Regions from separate parts of the Streptomyces sp. NPDC051677 genome, predicted to be linked through region 3. Evidence: riboswitches for the same ligand, from Rfam matches in the RefSeq annotation. Region 3 holds a riboswitch; each other region holds the start of a gene.

Region 1 (7,239 bases), on a different contig from region 3:
GGAGTGCGGGGCGGCGGGCAGGACGGCGCCGACGACCGCGTGGGAGCCGTTGCCGGAGAGGCCGTGGGCGCCGGGGCGCAGGGCGGCCAGATCGCGGGTGAGGGTGATCTGGCCGGCTGCCGTGCCGTGCACCGTGAGCCGGGGTTCGGTGGGCAGGGGCCGGCCGGGCGGCGCCTTCAGCGCGGCGTCGCTGGCGAACCGGCCGGCGGCGACACTGGCGGCGCCGGCGGCCAGGGCTGCGGTGACGGCGGCGGCCGTCGCTTTGACAGTGCGCACCCGTCCAGTGTCCCGGCCATCCTGGCGACGAGCCAGTGGAGCTCACCCGCGACGGGACGGAGGCCGCTGCCCGTACGCCCGCAGCCGCTCCCCCGCCTCCGCGACCTGTTCCTCCGTCAGGAGGGTGGGATTCCGGCCGGGCAGCGACGAGGCCGTCAGCCACAGCCGGCACATCCACTCCAGCTGGGCGGTGCGGTCGTAGGCCTGGTCGAGGGTGACGCCGTAGGTGAGGGTGCCGTGGTTCTGGAGGAGGCAGCCGGTGCGGTCGGCGAGGGCCAGGAGCATGTTCTCGGCCAACTCCTCGGTGCCGTACGTCGCATAGGGGGCGACCCGGACGGCGCCGCCGAGCGCGCCCGCCATGTAGTGGACGAGGGGGAGCTCGCCGACGAGGGTGGAGACGGCCGTGGCGTGCACGGCGTGGGTGTGGACGACCGCACCGGCGTCGGTGGCGTGGTAGACGGCGAGGTGCATGGGCAGTTCACTCGTCGGGACCAGGGCGCCGAGCACCTGCCGGCCGGTCAGGTCGACGCCCGTGACGTCGTCCGGGGTGAGCCGGTCGTAGGGCACGCCCGACGGGGTGACCAGCACGGTGTCGCCGACGCGCACGGAGACGTTGCCGGAGGTGCCGACCACGAGGCCGTCGCTCACCGTGCGGCGGGCCGTCGCCACCAGCGCCTCCCAGGCCCGCGCCTGGGCCGCACTCCAGATGCCGTCCCGCGCGTCCCGGGACTCCCGCCCGTCGCGCCGCTGCTCAGCCATGCCCCGATCCTGCCAGGGGACGGCACGACAGTCCGGCAAGGCGTGCACTGTAGGCCGGAAGCCGGTCCTCCGAAAGACCGCATATCGGCATACATCACTCTCTTGAGGCGATTGGCCGGAGATCGACCGTCATACACCGATCCCAGCGGATCTCCCCCTAACCTCTGGGTGGTTTTCGTGCACGCCGCCATTTCCGGGGGGACTCATGGCCCGCGCCCACACACCGCCCTCACTCACGTCGTCGCCCTCACCCACGTCGCCGCCCTCACCCACGTCGCTGCCCTCGCCCAGGTCGCGTCGCCGCGGCCTCGCCCTGGCGGCCTGCCTCCTGGCGCTCGCCGCGGCGGGTACCGCGCTCGCGACGGCGCCCGCCCGCGCGGCGGAGCCGCCGAAGGGGCACGACGTCTCGTCCCGCCAGAAGTCCGTCGACTGGACGAAGGCGCAGGCCGCGGGGGCGAGCTTCGTCTACGTCAAAGCGACCGAGTCCACCGGATACCGCAACCCCTACTTCGGAGCGCAGTACGAGGGCGCCGGCGCCGCCGGACTGCTCCGCGGCGCGTACCACTTCGCGCTGCCCGACCAGGGCTCGGGCACGGCGCAGGCCGATCACTTCGTGCACAACGGCGGCGCCTGGAGCCCGGACGGCCGGACCCTGCCGCCCGCCCTGGACATCGAGTACAACCCGTACGACAGCGGGCGCACGTGTTACGGGCTGGGCCGAGCGGAGATGGTCGCCTGGATCAGGGCCTTCAGCGACGAGGTGCGCCGCCTCACCGGCCGTCGCCCGGTGATCTACACGACGACCCACTGGTGGAACCTCTGCACGGGCGGCAGCGGCGCCTTCGCCGCGGATCATGCCCTGTGGATCGCCCGTTACGGCTCGGCCGACGCGGGGGTGCTGCCGGCCGGCTGGTCGGCGTGGACCTTCTGGCAGTACGCCGACAGCGGGAGCCTGCCGGGTGACCAGAATCTCTTCAACGGCTCCGCGACCCAGCTGGAGCGGCTCGCGGCGGGCCAGTAGCCGCCAAGACCCCACTCACACCCCGATATCAGACACCCTGACGCCCACCCCAGTTCATCTTCCGTTCACCCAGGTTTCCTACGGTCAACCGACCGATGACTTCGAACGATTGCCTGGGTAAATGGAAAACTTCTCGCTGATCCTCGCGATTGTGGTGGTAACCGCACTCGCGTTTGATTTCACGAACGGTTTTCATGACACCGCCAACGCGATGGCCACGACCATCTCGACCGGTGCGCTCAAGCCCAAGGTCGCGGTGGCCATGTCCGCCGCGCTCAACCTGGTGGGCGCCTTCCTCTCCGTGGAGGTCGCCAACACGATCTCCAAGGGTCTCGTCGACGAGACCGGCATCCGTCCCGAGGTCATCTTCGCCGCGTTGGTCGGCGCGATCCTCTGGAACCTGCTGACCTGGCTGGTGGGCCTGCCCTCCAGCTCCTCCCACGCCCTCATGGGCGGTCTGATCGGCGCCACCATCGCCTCGGCGGGCTTCGACGCGGTGCACGGCGACGCGCTGGTCACCAAGGTCCTCATCCCGGCGATCGCGGCCCCGATCGTCGCGGGCGTCGCCGCGTTGCTCGCGACCCGCCTCTCCTACACCCTCGGCAAGAAGGCCGACGGCAAGGCGGCCGAGAAGGGCTACCGCGCCGGCCAGATCGCCTCGGCCGGCCTGGTCTCCCTGGCCCACGGCACCAACGACGCGCAGAAGACGATGGGCATCATCACCCTCGCCCTGGTCGCCGGCGGCGCCGTGGCGCCCGACTCCGACCCGCCGGTCTGGGTCATCCTCTCCGCCGGCCTGGCCATCGCGCTCGGCACCTACCTCGGCGGCTGGCGCATCATCCGCACCATGGGCAAGGGCCTGACCGACCTGCAGCCGCAGCAGGGCTTCGCCGCCCAGACCAGCGCGGCCACGGTCATCCTGGCCTCCTCCCACCTCGGCTTCTCCCTCTCCACCACCCACTCGGTCTCCGGTGCGGTGATGGGCGCGGGCCTGGGCCGCAAGGGCGGCGTGGTCCGCTGGTCCACGGCGACCCGCATGTTCGTGGCCTGGGGCCTGACGCTCCCGGCGGCGGCGCTGGTGGGCGCGCTGGCCGAGTCGGTCACGGACCTGGGCGACTGGGGCACGGCGGTCGTGGCCGTCTTCCTGGTGGCCTCCAGCGCGGCGATCTGGAAGATCTCGCGGCGTGAGGTCGTCGACGCGTCGAACGTCAACGAGCCCGAGGAGTCGCCCGGCGTGATCACCACGGCGATCGCGGCGGTGACCCCGCCTCCGACGGGCACGGTGACCGAGGACCTGACGGCCACGATCCCGTCCCCGGCGACCGCGACCGCGCCCACCGAGCCCGCCACTCCCCCGGCCGCGGCCGTCTGAGCCCGCGCACCCGGTACGAAGGAAGAGAACCAGCATGAAGATCGACTGGGCAGCCCTGGGCTCCGTCTTCGGCGTCAGCCTCGCGGTCACCGTGGGCCTCGTCACCCTGTTCACCCTGGGCGTCATGGGCCTGTCCCGCCAGGAACGCGCCACGGCAGAGGGCGGCTCGGCCACCCTCGCGGTGACGGGCGCGTACGCGTGCTTCGCGGCGTGCGCGGCGGCGGTGGCGTACGGGATTTCGCTGATCGTGGCCTGAGACGTACAGGTTTCTCACTCGGCCCTGTCTGCGGTCGCCTTCACGGGCGGCTGCGGCAGGGCCGAGTCATGTTCTGCGCGCCGTGGGACCAGGGCGATGTGGGGTTCTGCACACTCTCCCCGTGCAGGTCAACAGCAAGTTGACGGCCCTTCCGGGGCCGTGGTGGACTGCCCGAGCCATGTACGGCGGCAGAAGAGGAAGCCGGTGCGAATCCGGCGCGGTCCCGCCACTGTCACCGGGGTAGTAAGCCCCGGGAGCCAGGAACTCTCGCCGCCGGTCTCGTCGAACCAGGGCGTGGACACCCTGAGTGAGGACATATCGCCATGCCCGCTCGGCCGTTGAGGCACAGCACCAGGTCGTTGCCCTACCCCACGGCCGGCTGAGCCCGTGCAAGCCGATCGCGTGCACGCGTACGGCGCCGCCGCCGGCCTCCTCGGCGACCTGCTCCTCGGCGATCCCCGCCGGGGGCACCCGGTCGCCGCGTTCGGCCGGGCGGCCGCAGCCGTGGAACGGGTGCTCTGGCGCGACCACCGCGGCTGGGGGGCCGTCCACACCGTCGTGTGCGCCGGTGGGGCCGTGGCCCTGGGAGCCGTCGCCCGCAAGGCCGTACGTCCCTCCCCGGCCGCTTCTCTCGGCCTCACCGCCGCCGCCACCTGGGCCGTCGTCGGCGGCGCCTCTCTCGTCCGGGAGGCCCGCGCCATCGGACGGGCCCTCGAAGCGGGGGACGTCGAAGCGGCCCGGGAACGGCTGCCGCATCTGTGCGGGCGGGATCCGCAGGCGCTGGACGCGGACGGGATAGCCCGGGCCGTCGTCGAGTCCGTCGCCGAGAACACCTCCGACGCCGTCGTCGGGGCGCTCGTGTGGGGGGCCGTCGCCGGGGCGCCGGGCCTGCTCGGGTTTCGGGCCGTCAACACCCTTGACGCCATGGTCGGGCACAGGTCGGCCCGCTACCGGCGGTTCGGGTGGGCCTCCGCGCGGCTGGACGATCTCGCCGGGTGGCCGGGGGCGCGGCTGACCGCCGTCCTGGCCGCCGTCGCGGGGGATGATCCGCGGGCCGCGGTGCGGGCCTGGCGGGGGGACGCCCACCGGCATCCCAGCCCCAACGCCGGGCCCGTCGAGGCCTCCTTCGCGGGCGCGCTCGGGGTGCGGCTGGGCGGGACGCTGTCGTACGGCGGCCGGGTCGAGCACCGGCCGGTGCTGAACGGGGCGGGCGGGCGGCCCGTCGTCGCCCAGGACATCGAACGCGCCGCGCGGCTCTCGCGCCGTGTCGGCCTGCTGGCGCTCGGCGTCACCGTCGCCGCGCGCGTCATCGTCACGACAGCGAAGGGGCGGACGACATGAGCGGGGGACTTCTCGTCGCCGGCACCACCTCCGACGCCGGCAAGAGCGTCGTCACGGCCGGGATCTGCCGATGGCTGGTGCGGCAGGGGGTCAAGGTCGCGCCCTTCAAGGCGCAGAACATGTCCCTCAACTCGTTCGTGACGCGTGCGGGCGCCGAGATCGGGCGGGCGCAGGCCATGCAGGCGCAGGCCTGCCGGGTCGAGCCGACCGCGCTGATGAATCCCGTGCTGCTCAAGCCCGGCGGCGAGCAGAGCAGTCAGGTCGTGCTGCTCGGCAAGCCCGTCGGGGAGCTCAGCGCGCGTGGCTATCACGGGGGGCGGCAGCAGAAACTCCTGGGAACCGTTCTCGACTGTCTCGCCGAGTTGCGGGGCACGTATGACGCGGTGATCTGTGAGGGGGCCGGCTCTCCTGCCGAGATCAATCTTCGGCGGACCGACATCGTGAACATGGGGATCGCCCGGAACGCCGGGCTCCCGGTCCTCGTCGTCGGCGACATCGACCGGGGCGGGGTCTTCGCCTCCTTCTTCGGGACCGTCGCGCTGCTCTCCCCCGAGGACCAGAAGCTCGTTTCCGGGTTCCTCGTCAACAAGTTCCGCGGGGACGTCTCGCTGCTGGAGCCGGGCCTCGACATGCTGCACGGGCTCACCGGGCGGCGGACGTACGGCGTGCTGCCGTTCCGGCACGGGCTCGGGATCGACGAGGAGGACGGGATGGGGGTCCCCCCGCTCAAGCGAAGTCGAGAGTGGGGGAGGGTCTCGTTGCGCGGGACGGTCCGGGAGTCGAACACCGCCCCGCCCGTCGGGGCGGACGTGCTGCGGGTCGCCGTCTGCGCGATCCCGCTGATGTCGAACTTCACGGACGTGGACGCGCTGGCCGCCGAACCGGGCGTCGTCGTGCGGTTCGTGGACCGGCCCGAGGAACTGGCCGACGCGGACCTGGTCGTCGTCCCGGGGACCCGTGGGACCGTGCGCGCCCTTCAGTGGCTGCGCGAGCGCGGCCTCGCCGACGCCCTGCGGCGGCGGGCCGCCGAGCAGCGGCCCGTCCTCGGCATCTGCGGGGGCTTCCAGATCCTGGGCGAGCGCATCGAGGACGACGTCGAGAGCCGGCGCGGACAGGTCGACGGGCTCGGCGTCCTGCCGGTGCGGGTGCGGTTCGCCCGCGAGAAGACCCTCACCCGGCCCGTCGGGGAAGCCCTCGGCGAGCCCGTCGAGGGGTACGAGATCCATCACGGGGTCGCCGAGGTCACGGGCGGTGAGGCGTTCATCTCCGATGGCGCAGGACACCGCTTGGACGGCTGCCGGGTCGGCCAGACCTGGGGCACGCACTGGCACGGCTCGCTGGAGTCGGACGGGTTCCGGCGGGCGTTCCTGCGCGAGGTGGCGGCCGCCGCGGGCCGGCGTTTCGTGCCCGCCGCCGACACCTCGTTCGCCGGGCTGCGCGAGGAGCAGCTCGACCGGCTCGGCGACCTGATCGAACAGCACGCGGACACCGACGCGCTCTGGCGGCTCATCGAGTCGGGCGCGCCGCAAGGACTGCCTTTCATTCCACCGGGAGCGCCCGCATGAGCACAGTGTTGTTGTTGTCGACCGCCGACACCGATCTGCTGGCGGCCCGGGCCGCTTCCGGCGCCGACTACCGGATCGGCAACCCGACCCGGGTGGACGTGGCGCAGGAGCTGCCCGGTCTGCTGGCCGGCGCCGACCTCGCCGTCGTCCGGCTGCTCGGCGGGAAGCGGGCCTGGGAGGACGGGCTCGCCGCGCTGAAGGCGTCCGGTGTGCCGACCGTGCTGCTGGGCGGCGAGACCGTGCCGGACGCCGAGCTGATGGCCGAGTCGTCCGTACCGGCCGGTGTGGTGGCCGAGGCGCTCAAGTACCTCGTCGAGGGCGGGCCCGCCAACCTCGCCGAGCTCGCCCGGTTCCTCTCCGACACCGTGCTGCTGACCGGCGAGGGGTTCGTCGAGCCGCAGAAGACGCCCGAGTACGGCGTCCACGGCGAGCGGGCGTTCGTCGAGGGCCGGCCGACCGTCGGCGTGCTCTTCTACCGGGCCCACGAGCTGAGCGGCAACACCGCGTTCGTGGACACCCTGTGCGACGCGATCGAGGCGCACGGGGCCAACGCCCTCCCCGTGTACTGCGGTTCGCTGCGCGGGGCGGACGCCGGGCTGTACGAGCTCCTGGGGAGGGCCGACACGCTCGTCGCCACGGTCCTCGCGGC
Region 2 (7,239 bases), on a different contig from region 3:
CAGGAGCCCCGGCGCGTCCCGTGATCGCGGGTGATGCGAAGTGAGTCCGCCGACTCCGCCGAGTCCGCCGACGCACGGCATGCTGCATCACATCGAGTTGTGGACGCCGGACCTCGACCGCGCCGTCGCCTCCTTCGGCTGGCTGCTGGAGGCCCTGGGGCACAGTCCCTTTCAGAGCTGGAGCGGCGGGCGCAGCTGGCGGCTCGGGCCGACCTATCTGGTCATCGAGCAGTCCTCGGCCCTCACCGCCGAAGAGCACGACCGCTGCCGGCCGGGACTGAACCATCTGGCCTTCCACGTCGAGGACGCCGCCATGGTCGAGGAGCTGGCTGCCGACGCCGCGCAGCACGGCTGGCGCCTGATGTTCCCCGAGCGGCACCCCTACGCCGGCGGCCGGCAGCACTACGCCGCCTACCTGGCCAACGAGGACGGCTTCGAGGTCGAACTCGTCGCGATCAGGCCACCCGAACGGAACTGAGGTCAACCGACCCGCACGTCAGCTGTGGTGTCTTCCCGGGCGTCGGCGGTCGCTCGGGGCTTCGGCGTCGTGCGGGTGGGCGCGGTGAGAACGGCGAGGCAGCCGACGACCAGGGCGATGCCCGCCCAGCCGAGCGGAGGCAGGTGTTCGCCGACCACCAGGACGGCGAGCACGGCCGCGACGGCTGGTTCCAGCAGCGAGAGCGTGGTCGCGGTGCTCGCGGGAACGTGCGCCAGGCCGTAGCCGAACAGGACGTAGCCGACGAACATGGGCACCAGGGCCATGTAGGCGCCGACGGCCGCGTTGGACCATGAGTCGACAAGCGGGGCGCCGGTGGCCAGCAGCACCGGCAGGAGCAGCAGACCGCCCAGTCCGAAGACGGCGCCCATGGCCGCACCGGAGGAGACGCCGTCGCTGATCAGGCGGTGGGCCGCCCAGGAGTACAGGGCGTAGGTGAAGCCGGCTGCCAGGCCCAGCACCACGCCGAGCACGGTCGTCCGAGCGGAGTGGGTCCCGGAGCCGGAGTCCGTCCCGGCCGCTTCGGCGATGCACAGCAGCACCGTTCCGGACAGGCCCAGGGCGGCGCCGATCAGCCAGTCGCGCGTGAGGCGGCGTTTGTCCCGCACGCGTTCGATCACGGCCGAGGCGAGGGGGGCCGAGCCGATCGACACGACGGTGCCGGCGGCGACCCCGGCCAGGTGCATGGAGCTGTAGAACGCCAGAGGGTAGGCCCCCACGGACAGCGCACCGAGCACGACCACACCGCGCCGCGCGCGCAGCGCGGACGTTTCCCGGGCGATACGGGGTGCGGCCATGAGGGCTTGGAGCAGTCCGCCCAGGCCCATGGCGGCGGCCCCGATCGCGAGGGGCCCGACGGCCGGGGCGAAGGTCGCGGCGGTGCCGGTGGTGCCCCACAGCACCGATGCCATGAGCACGCACAGCGAGCCCATGCCCACCGAGCGGGCCGGGTGTCCGGCGGGCCGCGTCACAGCCGGTCCAGCAGGTTCGCCGCCATGGTCCGCGCATGCTCCAGACGCGTGCCCGCGCCCTCCAGACCGGCGCGCGCCATCGCGCCTTCCAGGAGGAACGCCAGATGCTCGGCGACCGCGCGGGCCTCCTCGGGCCGGTCCGGCAGCAGTTCCTCGAGGTGTCCGGCGAGCAGGGACTCCACGTCCTCCTTGTGCCGGCGCACCACCTCCCGCCCCTCGTGCCCGGCGGGCAGTTCGGCAGCCGCGTTCAGCAGCCCGCAGCCCCGGAAACCGCGCTCGTAGGCGCAGGCGGCGTGATCGGCGTACGCGTCGAAGACGGCCAGCACACCGGCGCCACCGACACCATTGCTTTGGCCGTCCCGGCCGTCCTGGGCCTCCTGGAGGTTCTGGACTTCCGCCAGCCGTCGCCGGTACAGGCCCAGCCACTCCTCGTGCCGCGCGTCGAGGTAGGCCAGCACCAGGTCGGCCTTGGAGGAGAAGTTGTTGTACAGGCTCATCTTCGCCACGCCCGCCTCGGCGGTGATCGTGTCGATCCCGGTCGCCGACACGCCGTCCGCGTAGAAGCGGCGCGTGGCGGCGGCGAGCAGCCGCGTGCGCGCGCTTCCCTGCTTCTTGCCGCGTCGCGCCGCCGGGGCCGTGGTCTCGCTCATGCCTCTCCCTCCGTTTTTTAGGTAGGTCAGTCTACCTAGAAGCTGTGCCGGGAGGGCTGTGGTAGCTTGCCGAGGCCAGTCGTACCCATGTGCGTATCCGTACGTGCGCGGGTCAGGGAATCCGGTGCGACTCCGGAGCTGACGCGCAGCGGTAAGGGCGACGGGCGGGGCACTGGCCACTGGAGCGTGATCGCGGTCCGGGAAGGCGCCTCGTCCGGATGACCCCGAGTCCGAAGACCTGCTGGCGGCCTCCGACGCCGGAAGACGGCCGGGGGAGCACCGTACGACCGGGCTTCGCGCCAGAGCCCTCGACGCCGAAGGAAGTTCCGTGCCGTTCGCACGCCCCGTCCGTCCTGCCGTCCCGCTCCTGGCAGCCGCCCTGCTGCTGACCGGCTGCGGCGGCTCCCCCGCCGCGACGGACTCGGCTGGCTCTTCGTCGGGTGACTCCGCCGGCCGTCCGGTCACGCTCGACAACTGCGGGCAGCGGGTCCGCGTGGACGGTCCTCCGCGGCGGGCGGTCTCCCTCAACCAGGGCACGACCGAGATCATGCTCTCCCTCGGGCTGGCCGACCGCATGGCGGGCACCGCCACCTGGACCGACCCGGTGGCGAAGGGGCTGGAGAAGGCCGACGCGAAGGTGAAGCGGCTGGCCGACAACGCCCCGTCGTTCGAGAAGGTCCTGGACACCGAACCCGACTTCGTCGCCGCGTCGTTCGCCTCCACTCTCGGCGAGGGCGGCGTCGCCACCCGCGAACAGTTCGCGAAGGTGGGCGTGCCCACCTACCTCTCCCCCTCCGACTGCGTCGGCAAGGACAACGCCGGCGACGGCGACGGCTCGCGCACCGAGCCGCTGACCATGGACGCGGTCTACGGCGAAGTCACCGACCTGGCAAAGATCTTCGGCGTCGAGGAGCGCGGCACGAAACTGGTCGCCGAGCTGAAGTCCCGGGTGGAGAAGGCCACTTCGGGGCTCGACGCGCACGACGTCAGCCTCATGTACTGGTTCGCCGACTCCCGATCCCCGTATCTGGCGGGCTGCTGCGGCGCGCCCGGCGTCATCACCCGTGAACTCGGCGCGAAGAACGCCTTCGACGACACCCACGAGGAGTGGCCCCAGGTCAACTGGGAGACGGTCGCCGACCGCGACCCGGACGTCCTCGTCATCGGCGACCTGAGCCGCAGGCAGCAGACGGCCGAGACCGCCGCGAAGAAGATCGCGTTCCTGGAGTCCGACCCGGTCACGAAGAACATGACGGCGGTGCGGAAGAAGCGGTACGTGCTGCTGCCCGGGCAGGCCATGAACCCGACCGTCCGGACCGTCGAGGGCGTGGAGAAGGCAGCGGCTGCGCTGCGCGCGTACGGCCTCGGGGGATGAGAGACGCCCTGTCGTCGGCGACCCCGGCCGCGGTGCGCGGGCTGCGTCGCGCGGCGCTGTGGGCGGCCGGTCTCGCGCTGCTGTGCGGGTCCGTCGCGGTGGCGATCACCATCGGCCCGGCCGACATCGCGGTCGGTGACGTGTGGGCGACGGTGGCGGCCCATCTCGGCTGGGGGCAGGCGGAGTTGACGCCGATCCGGGACGGGATCGTGTGGAATCTGCGGCTGCCGCGCACGCTGCTGGCCGCCGTGTGCGGCGCCGGCCTCGCCGTGTGCGGCGCGGTGCTGCAGTCCCTGCTGCGCAACCCGCTCGCCGACCCCTTCGTCCTCGGCGTCTCGTCCGGGGCCTCGACCGGCGCGGTCGCGGTCGTCGTGCTCGGCGTGGGCGGCGGTGTCGTGTCGGTCTCCGGGGGCGCGTTCCTGGGCGCGGCGCTCTCGTTCGCTCTGGTGCTGCTGCTCAGCCACACCCTCGGCGGCACCACGGACCGGGTGGTCCTCGCCGGTGTGGCGGCCATGCAGCTCTTCTCCGCGCTCACCTCGTTCGTCGTGATGACGGCCGCCGACGCGGAGACCACGCGCGGGGTGCTGTTCTGGCTGCTCGGCTCGCTCAGCGGGGCCGGCTGGAACGATGTGGGCGTGGGCCTGGCGGCACTGGTGGTCACCCTGCTGGTGTGCGCCGCGTACGCGACGACACTGGACGCGTTCGCGTTCGGGCAGGACGCCGCCGCGTCCCTGGGCGTGCACGTGGCGCGCACCCGGCTGGTCCTGCTGTGCACCACCGCCCTGCTGACGGCTGCCCTGGTCAGCTCGGCGGGCGCGATCGGCTTCGTCGGCCTGGTCCTCCCGCACGCCGCCCGCGCGTTGACCGGCCCCGGGCACACCCGGCTGCTGCCGGCTGCTGCGCTGGCCGGGGCGGTGTTCCTGGTGTGGGTGGACACGCTCGCCCGCACCGTCCTGGACCCGCAGGAGGTGCCGGTGGGCGTGGTGACCTCGCTGATCGGCGTCCCGGCGTTCGTCCTGGTGCTGTACCGGACCAGGAGCGCACGATGACCGGCGCCTCGGACGCCGGCGGCGAGGGCGACGGCTGCGACGCCGGCGGGCTGCGCGCCGAGCGCGTCGCGCACACGGCCGGCGGCGCCCTCATCCTGGACGGCGTCAGCCTCGCCCCCCGCCCCGCCACCGTCACCGGCCTGCTCGGCCCGAACGGCTCCGGCAAGTCGACCCTGCTGCGCCTGCTGGCCGGGGTCGTCGCGCCGGCCTCCGGCGTCGTCACCCTCGACGGCCACCCGCTGGATCGGGTGGAGCGCCGCACGGTCGCCCGGCGGGTCGCCGTCGTCGAGCAACAGGCCGACACCCAGGTCGCGTTGAGCGTCCTCGACGTCGTACGCCTCGGTCGGGTCCCGCACCGCCGGGCCTGGGCCCCCGCCTCGGCCGAGGACGAGGAGGCCGTGCGCGGCGCCCTGGAGCGCACCGCGCTGGCCGACAAGGCCCACCGCCCCTGGCACACCCTCTCCGGCGGCGAACGCCAGCGCGTCCAGATCGCCCGCGCCCTCGCCCAGCAGCCGCGGGAACTGCTGCTGGACGAACCCACCAACCACCTGGACATCCAGCACCAGTTGGGCCTGCTGACGCTGATCAGGGAACTCCGCCTCACCACGGTCGTCGCCCTGCACGACCTGAACCTGGCCGCGATGTACTGCGACCGGGTCGTCGTCCTGCGACAGGGGCGCGTGGTGGCCGCCGGCAGCCCGCAGGACGTCCTCACCGAGACCCTCGTCGCCGACGTGTACGGCGTACGTGCCACCGTCACCCGCACCGGCCCCGACGACCGCCCGCACATACGGTTTCTGGGACCACGGTGAGCGCACACCAGGACCACGCCCAGGACCACGCCAGGACCGCACCGTGACCGGACCAAGAGGAGCCGCCCCATGACGAGCCGTGTCACCTTCGTCTCGCCCGCGACGAACGCGTCGCTGCGTCAGGCCCGCTTCGACGACGGGGGCTCGATCGACGCCGCCGGGCAGGCCCGGGCCCGGGCCGGGGCCGGAACCCTGCCCGCGGCCGCGCGGGTCGTCACCTCACCGAGCGTGCGCTGCCGCCAGACGGCGGCCGCTCTCGGGCTCGACGCGGCACAGCCGGCGGAGACGGCCGAGTTGGCGGGGCTGGACATGGGGCGCTGGCGGGGCCTGACCCTCGCCGAGGTCGGCGCCGCCGAGCCGGAGGCGGTGGCCCGCTGGCTCGCCGATCCCGCGTCCGCGCCCCATGGCGGGGAGTCCGTCGAGGAGTTGTGCGGGCGGGTGAAGCATTGGCTGGAGACGGCCCGGGACACGGGCGGCCGTACGCTCGCCGTCGTCGAACCGGAGGTCGTGCGGGCCGTGGTGGTCCATGTGCTGGGGGCTCCCCCGGCGGCCTTCTGGCGGGTCGACGTGCCGCCGCTGACGGCCACCGCGATCAGTGGGCGAAGCGGCCGCTGGAACCTGCGGATCGGGCATCCGCTGGGCCCGTCCGAGCCGCACGCCGACGGGCCATGACGGAAAACCCGAGAGGGCCCGCGGACAGTTCGCGGGCACTCTCGTGGTGTCTGGCCGTGGCGTCCGGGGCCGTGGCGTCCGGCCGTGGCGTCCGGCCGTGGTGTCGAACGGTATGTCCGACCGGGGTGCCGGACCTGTCAGCGCCGAGCGGCCGCCGCCGAGCCCGCGGACACGCCGGCGGGCTTCGGATGCAGCAGTCGCTCGGCCAGTTCGCCGAAGACGAGGCCGAAGCCAGCCCACAACGTGACCTGCATCGCGAGGGCGGAGAGCCGGAACCGCCACAGCAGCGTGGCCGGGAAGTCCTCCGGAACCTCGTTGACGACGGGCAGGAACTCGTACGCCAGCCCGATGACGAGCACGAAGCCGAGGACGGCGACGACGGTGGCGTGCCAGTTGCCCAGCTTCGGCGCGAGCCGCTTGCCCGCGATCACGGCGGCGACCGCGAGGAGCACGCTGAGCACCATCATCAGGAAGTACAGGGTGGTGCGCTTGCCGATGGTGTCCGCGTCGCCGACGGACGGGGGGTTGGCCGGGTACTTCAGGAACGGGACGACGTACACGGCGAGCAGAGCGGCGCCCGACAGCAGCAGCGCCGTGGCCCGGGGGCCGAAGCGGCCGACGCGGCCGAGCGCGAAGCAGTAGGCGAGGGCGGCCATGCCGCCGAAGGCCACCCCGTAGATGAGCACCCCCGTGGCCAACCCCGCGGTGGACTGCAAGCTGCGGGAGACGAGTTCGACCTCGTGCTCGTGGCCGGCGGCGTGGGACTCCTCGAAGCCGATGGCGCTGTCGACGTACGGTTCGCCGAGGAAATAGGCGACGATCAGGGCGAGCACGCCGGCGCCCAGGCCGGCGAGCATGCCCCGCACGAGCAGGTTTCTTACCGTTGCGGAGTTCATGGGGGTCGCGGCGTCCCTCAGGTCAGTGGCAGGGGAAGCCGAGGAGGTGGCGGGCGTCGTGCACCCACTCGTGGACGTCCTCGCCGGAGACGACGGAGGTGGCGCCCTGCTCGGCGCCGACGAAGTACAGCAGGACCAGCATCAGGACGCCGAAGAAGACGGCCCACGGGGCGATGTCCTTCAGCGGCAGCTTTGCGGGCACGACGGGGGTGTTGGCGGTCGGCTGGGCGACGTGCTGGGCCATGGCAGGGCCTCCTCTGGGAGTTCGCGTCCCATCTCGGTGGTGCACAGGACGACGGTCCCGGGTCTGACTCGCGA
Region 3 (7,239 bases):
TGCACAGCCTCCTCGAACAGCTGCCGTGACAGGTACAGCCGCGCCTCGGGGGAGTTGATGTGCTTGTACAGCGTCAGCACCAGGTTGTTCGCCACGATCGAGTCGCCCGTCGCGAAGAACGCGACCAGCCGGCCGATCATGTGCTGCTCGCCCTCGGACAGCTTCGCCAGATCGGCGACGTCCGAGTGGAGGTCGACCTCCTCCACGGTCCAGGTGTTCTTGATGGCGTCCCGGTAGCGCTCGTAGAAGTCCGGGTAGCGCATGGGACGCAGAGTCAGCTCGAAGCCCGGGTCGAGCAGGTTGGTGTTACGAATCATTTCTGTCGGCGCGAAGCGCCGTCCTCCAGGGGTGGTGGTCGGGTGGCGGGCGGGAATTACTGGCAGGCCTCGCAGGACTCGGGGTTTTCCAGGGAGCAGGCGACGGCGTCTTCGGGCGCCGGCTGCTGAACGGGGACGGTGGCCTGGGCGGCGCGGGCGATGCGGGTCGCCGGGCGCGAGCGCAGGTAGTACGTGGTCTTCAGGCCCGACTTCCAGGCGTACGCGTACATCGAGGAGAGCTTGCCGATGGTCGGCGTCTCCAGGAACAGGTTCAGGGACTGCGCCTGGTCCAGGTACGGGGTGCGGGCGGCGGCCATGTCGATCAGGCCGCGCTGCGGGATCTCCCACGCCGTGCGGTACAGGGCGCGGACCTCGGCCGGGATCCAGGCGAAGTCCTGCACCGAGCCGTTGGCGTCGCGCAGCGCCTCACGGGTGCGGGCGTCCCAGACGCCGAGCTCCTTGAGGTCGTTCACCAGGTACGAGTTGACCTGGAGGAACTCGCCGGACAGCGTCTCGCGCTTGAACAGGTTGGACACCTGCGGCTCGATGCACTCGTACACGCCCGCGATGGAGGCGATGGTGGCGGTGGGCGCGATCGCGAGCAGCAGCGAGTTGCGCAGGCCGGTCGCCGCGATCCGCTCGCGCAGCGCCGCCCAGCGCTCCGGCCAGGTGAACTCGACGCCGTAGTGGTCGGGGTGCAGCACGCCCCGGGCGGTCCGGGTCTTCTCCCAGGCCGGCAGCGGGCCGCCGCGCTCGGCGAGATCGGCGGAGGCCTCGTACGCGGCGAGCATGATGCGCTCGGCGATCCGCGTCGACAGCGCCTTCGCCTCGGCCGAGTCGAAGGGCAGCCGCAGCTTGAAGAAGACGTCCTGCAGACCCATCGCGCCGAGGCCGACCGGCCGCCAGCGGGCGTTGGAGCGGCCCGCCTGCTCGGTCGGGTAGAAGTTGATGTCGACGACCCGGTCGAGGAAGGTGACGGCGGTGCGGACGGTCTCGTCCAGCCGCTCCCAGTCGAGGTCGCCGGCCGTCGCGTCGACGAACGCGCCGAGGTTCACCGAGCCCAGGTTGCACACGGCCGTCTCGCCGTCGTCCGTGACCTCCAGGATCTCCGTGCACAGGTTGGAGGAGTGCACGACGTGACCCGGCTCGGCCGTCTGGTTGGCGGTGCGGTTGGCGGCGTCCTTGAAGGTCATCCAGCCGTTGCCGGTCTGCGCGAGGGTGCGCATCATGCGGCCGTACAGGTCACGGGCCGGGATGGTCTTCTTCGCCAGCCCCTTCGCCTCGGCCGACCGGTACGCCGCGTCGAACTCGTCGCCCCACAGGTCGACCAGCTCGGGCACGTCGGAGGGGGAGAACAGCGACCAGTCGGCGTCGGCGTTGACCCGGCGCATGAACTCGTCCGGGATCCAGTGCGCGAGGTTCAGGTTGTGCGTACGGCGGGCGTCCTCACCGGTGTTGTCCCGCAGCTCCAGGAACTCCTCGATGTCGGAGTGCCAGGTCTCCAGGTAGACCGCGGCCGCGCCCTTGCGCCGGCCGCCCTGGTTCACGGCGGCGACGGAGGCGTCCAGGGTCTTCAGGAACGGGACGATGCCGTTGGAGTGCCCGTTGGTCCCGCGGATCAGGGAACCGCGCGAGCGGATCCGGCTGTACGACAGCCCGATGCCGCCGGCGTGCTTCGACAGCCGGGCCACCTGGTGGTAGCGGTCGTAGATGGAGTCCAGCTCGTCGATCGGGGAGTCGAGGAGGTAGCAGGACGACATCTGGGGGTGGCGCGTACCGGAGTTGAAGAGGGTGGGGGAGGACGGCAGGTAGTCGAGCCGGCTCATCAGCCGGTAGAGCGCGGCGACCTCGTCCAGGGAGCGGACGCCCGCTGCTGAATCGAGCCCAGTGTCCTCGGCGAGGCCGGAGGCGACGCGCAGCAGGAAGTGCTGGGGCGTCTCGACGACCTTGCGGGTGATCGGGTGCCGCAGCAGGTAGCGGCTGTGCAGGGTGCGCAGTCCGAAGTAGCCGAAACGGTCGTCGGCGTCGGTGTCGACCAGCGCGTCGAGGCGGGCGGCGTGGACGCGCACGAACTCGGCGGTGCGGTCCGCGATCAGGCCCTCGCGGTGGCCGACGGCGACCGACGTGGTGAACGACGTGACGCCCTGCGAGGCGGCCTCCGCGGCGATGCCGATCGTCAGCAGCCGGGCGGCCAGCTTCGAGTAGGCGGGGTCCTCGGAGATCAGGCCGGCGGCCGCCTCCGTGGCCAGCTCGCGCAGCTCCGCAGTGATCTCGGAGGCAGCCCGTGCAGACCGGCCGCGCAGGGCCGCGGCGGCGACCCGGCCGGGGTCGGCGTCGGGCAGGTCGGCGGTCAGCTCGGTCAGGGTACGCAGCAACGCGGTACCGGGACCGTCGGTCTCCAGCTCGGTGACTGAAGCCGGTTCGGCTGGCGCGATGGTCACGTGAGGCTCTCCCTCGCTCGGCGGTGGGCCTGGCGGAGGGCAGGGGGCAGCACACGAGCGCACGGGGCGTCGCGTCCACCGGCCCACTCCACGAGGCCCGGACGTCAGGGCGCCCGGACCTGATGGGCCGGGCACGCTGTCGGCAGGTCCTCGGACTGACGCTCGTGCGCGGCTGCTTTGAATACAGATGCGCACAAGTACACCGTTGCGGGACAGTTCCGGATTCGCACCGGATTCCCCTGCGGCGACAGCGAGCACGAGCATACATCTTGTGCTCGCCTGTCACGCCACCCCCAGATGTTGTGTCGGGGTGGTTTCAGCAAGATTCTTCCGAGGAACCGCAGACGTTCATGCCTGGGAGGAATCGCATCGTGTGGTGGCGATTCGGAGCGTTGCAGGGTCCGGGAGTTCGGGCGCGGAGCGCCCGGTGGGCTGTCCGGCGGAGTCGGGGGTAGGGAGGGGGGCAGTGTCGAACGTGTGGTCGGTGGGTCGCTGATTGGTGGGACGGGTGTGCGGAAGTCGGCTGTTCGTGCGGGATGGCTGTGTAGGTTCGGGTGTCATGAAGCTGGTGGTGCAGGTCAAGCTGTTGCCGACGCCCGTGCAGGCGGCGGCGCTTGAGGCGACCTTGCACGCCTGCAACGAGGCGGCGACCTGGGCGTCCGAGGTTGCCTTCGGCAGGGATGTGAAGCGGAACTTCGCGCTGCGCGAGCACACCTACACCGAGATCAGGCAGCGGTGGGGACTGGGCGCGCAGGCCGCCCAGCACGTCGTCAAGAAGACGTGTGACGCCTATACCGCCCTCAAGGCGAACCTGAAGGCCGGGAACCTGGGCAAGCCGTGGTCGAAGCGGTACCGGCGGGCCGCCGAGAAGCCGGTCGTCTTCCGTCCCGAGGGCGCGCAGCCCTACGACGACCGGATGCTGTCCTGGCAGATCGCTGAGCGGACCGTCTCCATCTGGACCCTGTCGGGGCGGGTGAAGGGGGTGGCGTTCACCGCCTCCCCGCAGCAGCTGGCCCGCCTGGCCCTGTACCGCAAGGGCGAGTCCGACCTCCTGTACCGCGACGGCATGTGGTTCCTGAACGCCACCTGCGAACTCCCCGAGGCCGAGCCGAACGCAGATCCGGACGGGTTCCTGGGTATCGATCTGGGGATCGTGAACATCGCGACCACCTCGGACGACCAGATCATGGCCGGGCGCGCCCTGAACCGTGGACGGCTGCGTGAACGCACCCTGCGCAGCAAGCTGCAGAAGAAGAACACCCCGTCCGCCAAACGCCGGTTGAAGAAGCGGCGGCGCAAGGAAGCGCGGCGGGCGAAGGACGTCAACCACAAGATCGCGAAACATGTGGTGGCCGAGGCAGAACGCACCGGTCGTGGAATCGCCCTCGAAGAATTGACGGGCATTCGCGAACGGGTACGGCTTCGCAAGCCCCAACGGGCCACCCACTCCAGCTGGTCCTTCGCCCAGCTGGGGGCGTTCATCGCGTACAAGGCCAAGAAGGCCGGGGTGCCGGTGGTGTACGTCGATGCGGCGTACACCTCCCGCACCTGCGCCGAGTGCGGCCACATCGACAGGGCGAACCGGGTTTCCCAGGCGTGGTTCGCGTGCCGGTCCTGCGGATTCGTTGATCACGCAGACCGGAACGGCTCCCGCAACATCCGCGCTCGCGCGGAAGAGTTGTGGCGACGCGGGGCGCAGTCAATCGCCCCAGACCCGCCCCCGACACCCGAGGGCGGGACCGGACGCAAGCGCAGCGCCACAGCCAGTGGTGCCCGCTGTGCAAGCCCGGGACTTCAGTCCCGGGTCGTTGACAGCGTCAACTTGTAGGTGAGGAGAGTGAGGTCGCTCAGCTCCGGGATGGGGCTCCAGTCCCGCTCGGGCGTACGGACGAAGCCGAGACGTTCGTAGATGCGGTGGGCGGCGTGCATGGCGCCCTGGGTCGACAGGACGACGGTGGTGCAGCCCTCCACGGCTCGCGCGCGCTCGATGCAGCCCCGCACCAGAGCCTCGCCCGTACCCCGGCCACGGGCGGCGCGGTCGACCGCGAGCATCCGTATCTCGGCCTCGCCAGGGCCCGCGATGTCCGTCATGAGGTTGCCCGGGCCCGGGACGAAGGTGACTCCGCCGAGGAGGACGCCGCCCTCGACGGCCACCAGGACCTCGGCGGCCGACGCCCGCTCCGCGACGTTCCTGAGCTTGTGGAGGTACGGGTCGCTCTCCCCGAAGTCGAGGAGTCCGTCGTCCAGATAGGCGCGGGCGGTCAGCTCGCCGAGCGCCTCGAACTCGCCGCTCTCCACCCGCCGTATCACGATGTCCATGGGCCCGAGTCTGCCGGACGCCCGCGCCCGGGGGCTTATGGCCACAGTCTGTGGATTCCGCCCTTGGCGGGCTGGAACAGACTCGATCCGCGCGCCCGACGTCTCGCCGCCGACGTAGGCACGTCCACCCCGCCCGCGCCGGGCTCGACCTGTCTGCCCCACCGCAAGTTCCAGCTCTGCCCTTGACCTCGCCGGGGCTCGGCGCCCGGCTCGCGGATCTCTCCCCGGGGCGCCGAGCCCCGGGGAGAGATCCACGAGCCGTTCTGCCGGCAGCAACGGGCCCTGCTGACCTAGGCGCGTACTAGTGGGCGCTGCCCGCCGTCGCCGGAGGCAGCTCGACCTGGACCCCCGCGTCCCCCGCGTCCCCCGCGTAGTCCTCCGGACTTGTCTCGTCGACGCCCTCCGGGGCCTTGGCCGCCTTCAGGACGAAGGTGAGGACCACGGTGACGACGACGTTGAGGACGAACGCCGTCAGGCCGATGTAGCCGATCTCGCCGATGCCCGGGATCTCCTTGGCCGAGCCGCCGAAGTGCTTCTGGGTCGGGGAGGCGACGCCGTACGCGGCGAAGGTGCCGTAGACCATGCCGACCGCCCAGCCGGCGAGCAGCGCCCAGCGGTGGAACCAGCGGGTGAAGAGGCCGCCGACCAGGGCCGGGAAGGTCTGCAGGATCCAGATGCCGCCCAGCAGCTGGAAGTTGATGGCGACCGTCTTGTCCATGGTGAGGACGAACACCAGGGCTCCCACCTTCACCAGCAGCGAGACCAGCTTGGAGACCTTCGTCTCCTGCGCGGGCGTCGCGTCCGGCTTGATGAAGTCCTTGTAGATGTTGCGGGTGAAGAGATTCGCGGCCGCGATCGACATGATGGCCGCCGGCACGAGCGCGCCGATGCCGATCGCCGCGAACGCCACCCCCGCGAACCAGTCCGGGAACATGTCCTCGAACAGCTGCGGGATCGCCAGCTGCCCGTTGGTGACCTTGACGCCGGCTGCGATCGCCATGAAGCCCAGCAGCGCCAGCAGGCCCAGCATCAGGGAGTACAGCGGAAGGATCGTGGTGTTGCGGCGGATCACGTTCCGGCTGCGCGAGGACAGCGTCGCGGTGATCGAGTGGGGGTACATGAACAGCGCCAGAGCCGAGCCCAACGCCAGCGTCGCGTACGTCCACTGGCCCGGTTCCGCGGGGGCCAGCGCGCCGCGCGGCTTGCCCGTGGCCGGGTTGGTCTGGCTGAACGCCTCGCCCGCCTTGGCGAAGATGTCGTCGAAGCCGCCCAGCTTGATCGGGATGTAGATGATCGCCACCGCGATGACGATGTAGATCAGCGTGTCCTTCACGAACGCGATCAGCGCGGGGGCCCGAAGACCGGACGAGTAGGTGTACGCCGCCAGCACGCCGAACGCGATCAGCAGCGGCAGGTCCTTCACGAACCAGTTGGTGTCCTCGCCGCCGCCGACGCCCATCACGTCGAGCACGGCCTGGATGCCGACCAGTTGGAGCGCGATGTACGGCATCGTCGCCAGGATGCCGGTGACGGCGACCGCCAGCGACAGGCCCTTCGAGCCCCAGCGCCCCCGCACGAAGTCCGAGGTCGTGACATAGCCGTGCTTGTGCGAGACCGACCACAGGCGGGGCAGGAAGGTGAAGATCAGCGGATAGACGAGGATCGTGTAGGGCACGGCGAAGAAGCCGGCCGCGCCCGCCGCGTAGATCGCCGCGGGCACGGCGACGAACGTGTACGCCGTGTACAGGTCGCCGCCGAGCAGGAACCAGGTGACCCAGGTGCCGAACGACCGGCCGCCCAGGCCCCACTCGTCGAGGCTGTGCTCGTTCTCGGCCTTGCGCCAGCGCGCGGCCAGGAAGCCCATGGCCGTGACGGCCAGGAAGAAGAAGATGAAGACGGCGAGTGCCACGCCGTTCACGCCGTCGTTCACTTCGACGCACCCCCGCCCTGGGTCTTGCGGCCGCGCTGGTCCCGCTGCCACAGCTTGTACGCGATCATCGTGAGCGCCGTGGAGATCAGCACCCAGAGCATCTGGTACCAGTAGAAGAAGGGGATCCCTATGAACGCCGGATCCACCTTCGCGTACGACCCCACCCACAGCATCGCCACGAAGGGCGCGATCAGACAGAGGGCGATGACGACGCGCACAGGCGTCACCACCG

What was found. Region 3 has a riboswitch for cobalamin ahead of ACIBAF_RS15330 (ribonucleoside-diphosphate reductase subunit alpha). Riboswitches for the same ligand answer to the same signal wherever they lie in the genome.
Region 1: linked by a shared signal. The riboswitch ahead of ACIBAF_RS20010 (cobalamin biosynthesis protein) and the one ahead of ACIBAF_RS15330 (ribonucleoside-diphosphate reductase subunit alpha) in region 3 are both predicted to bind cobalamin.
Region 2: linked by a shared signal. The riboswitch ahead of ACIBAF_RS24525 (ABC transporter substrate-binding protein) and the one ahead of ACIBAF_RS15330 (ribonucleoside-diphosphate reductase subunit alpha) in region 3 are both predicted to bind cobalamin.

The regions. Positions count from the first base shown of each region.
Region 1 covers NZ_JBITCT010000015.1:170,872-178,110, reverse strand. Annotated here, with positions in the region: gene ACIBAF_RS20035 (alpha/beta hydrolase) at 1-276, opposite strand, end outside; gene ACIBAF_RS20030 (class II aldolase/adducin family protein) at 319-1,035, opposite strand; gene ACIBAF_RS20025 (lysozyme) at 1,241-2,056, shown strand; gene ACIBAF_RS20020 (anion permease) at 2,178-3,428, shown strand; gene ACIBAF_RS20015 (hypothetical protein) at 3,463-3,684, shown strand; cobalamin riboswitch at 3,831-3,974, shown strand; gene ACIBAF_RS20010 (cobalamin biosynthesis protein) at 4,072-5,025, shown strand; gene ACIBAF_RS20005 (cobyric acid synthase) at 5,022-6,590, shown strand; gene cobN (cobaltochelatase subunit CobN) at 6,587-7,239, shown strand, end outside.
Region 2 covers NZ_JBITCT010000021.1:15,160-22,398, forward strand. Annotated here, with positions in the region: gene ACIBAF_RS24505 (serine hydrolase domain-containing protein) at 1-44, shown strand, start outside; gene ACIBAF_RS24510 (VOC family protein) at 80-478, shown strand; gene ACIBAF_RS24515 (DMT family transporter) at 481-1,467, opposite strand; gene ACIBAF_RS24520 (TetR/AcrR family transcriptional regulator) at 1,464-2,117, opposite strand; cobalamin riboswitch at 2,232-2,357, shown strand; gene ACIBAF_RS24525 (ABC transporter substrate-binding protein) at 2,446-3,492, shown strand; gene ACIBAF_RS24530 (FecCD family ABC transporter permease) at 3,489-4,541, shown strand; gene ACIBAF_RS24535 (ABC transporter ATP-binding protein) at 4,538-5,353, shown strand; gene ACIBAF_RS24540 (histidine phosphatase family protein) at 5,423-6,025, shown strand; gene ACIBAF_RS24545 (CbtA family protein) at 6,163-6,921, opposite strand; gene ACIBAF_RS24550 (CbtB-domain containing protein) at 6,944-7,165, opposite strand.
Region 3 covers NZ_JBITCT010000011.1:94,021-101,259, reverse strand. Annotated here, with positions in the region: gene ACIBAF_RS15335 (ribonucleotide-diphosphate reductase subunit beta) at 1-317, opposite strand, end outside; gene ACIBAF_RS15330 (ribonucleoside-diphosphate reductase subunit alpha) at 374-2,758, opposite strand; cobalamin riboswitch at 2,882-3,039, opposite strand; gene ACIBAF_RS15325 (RNA-guided endonuclease InsQ/TnpB family protein) at 3,318-4,586, shown strand; gene ACIBAF_RS15320 (GNAT family N-acetyltransferase) at 4,553-5,077, opposite strand; gene mctP (monocarboxylate uptake permease MctP) at 5,379-7,007, opposite strand; gene ACIBAF_RS15310 (DUF3311 domain-containing protein) at 7,004-7,239, opposite strand, start outside.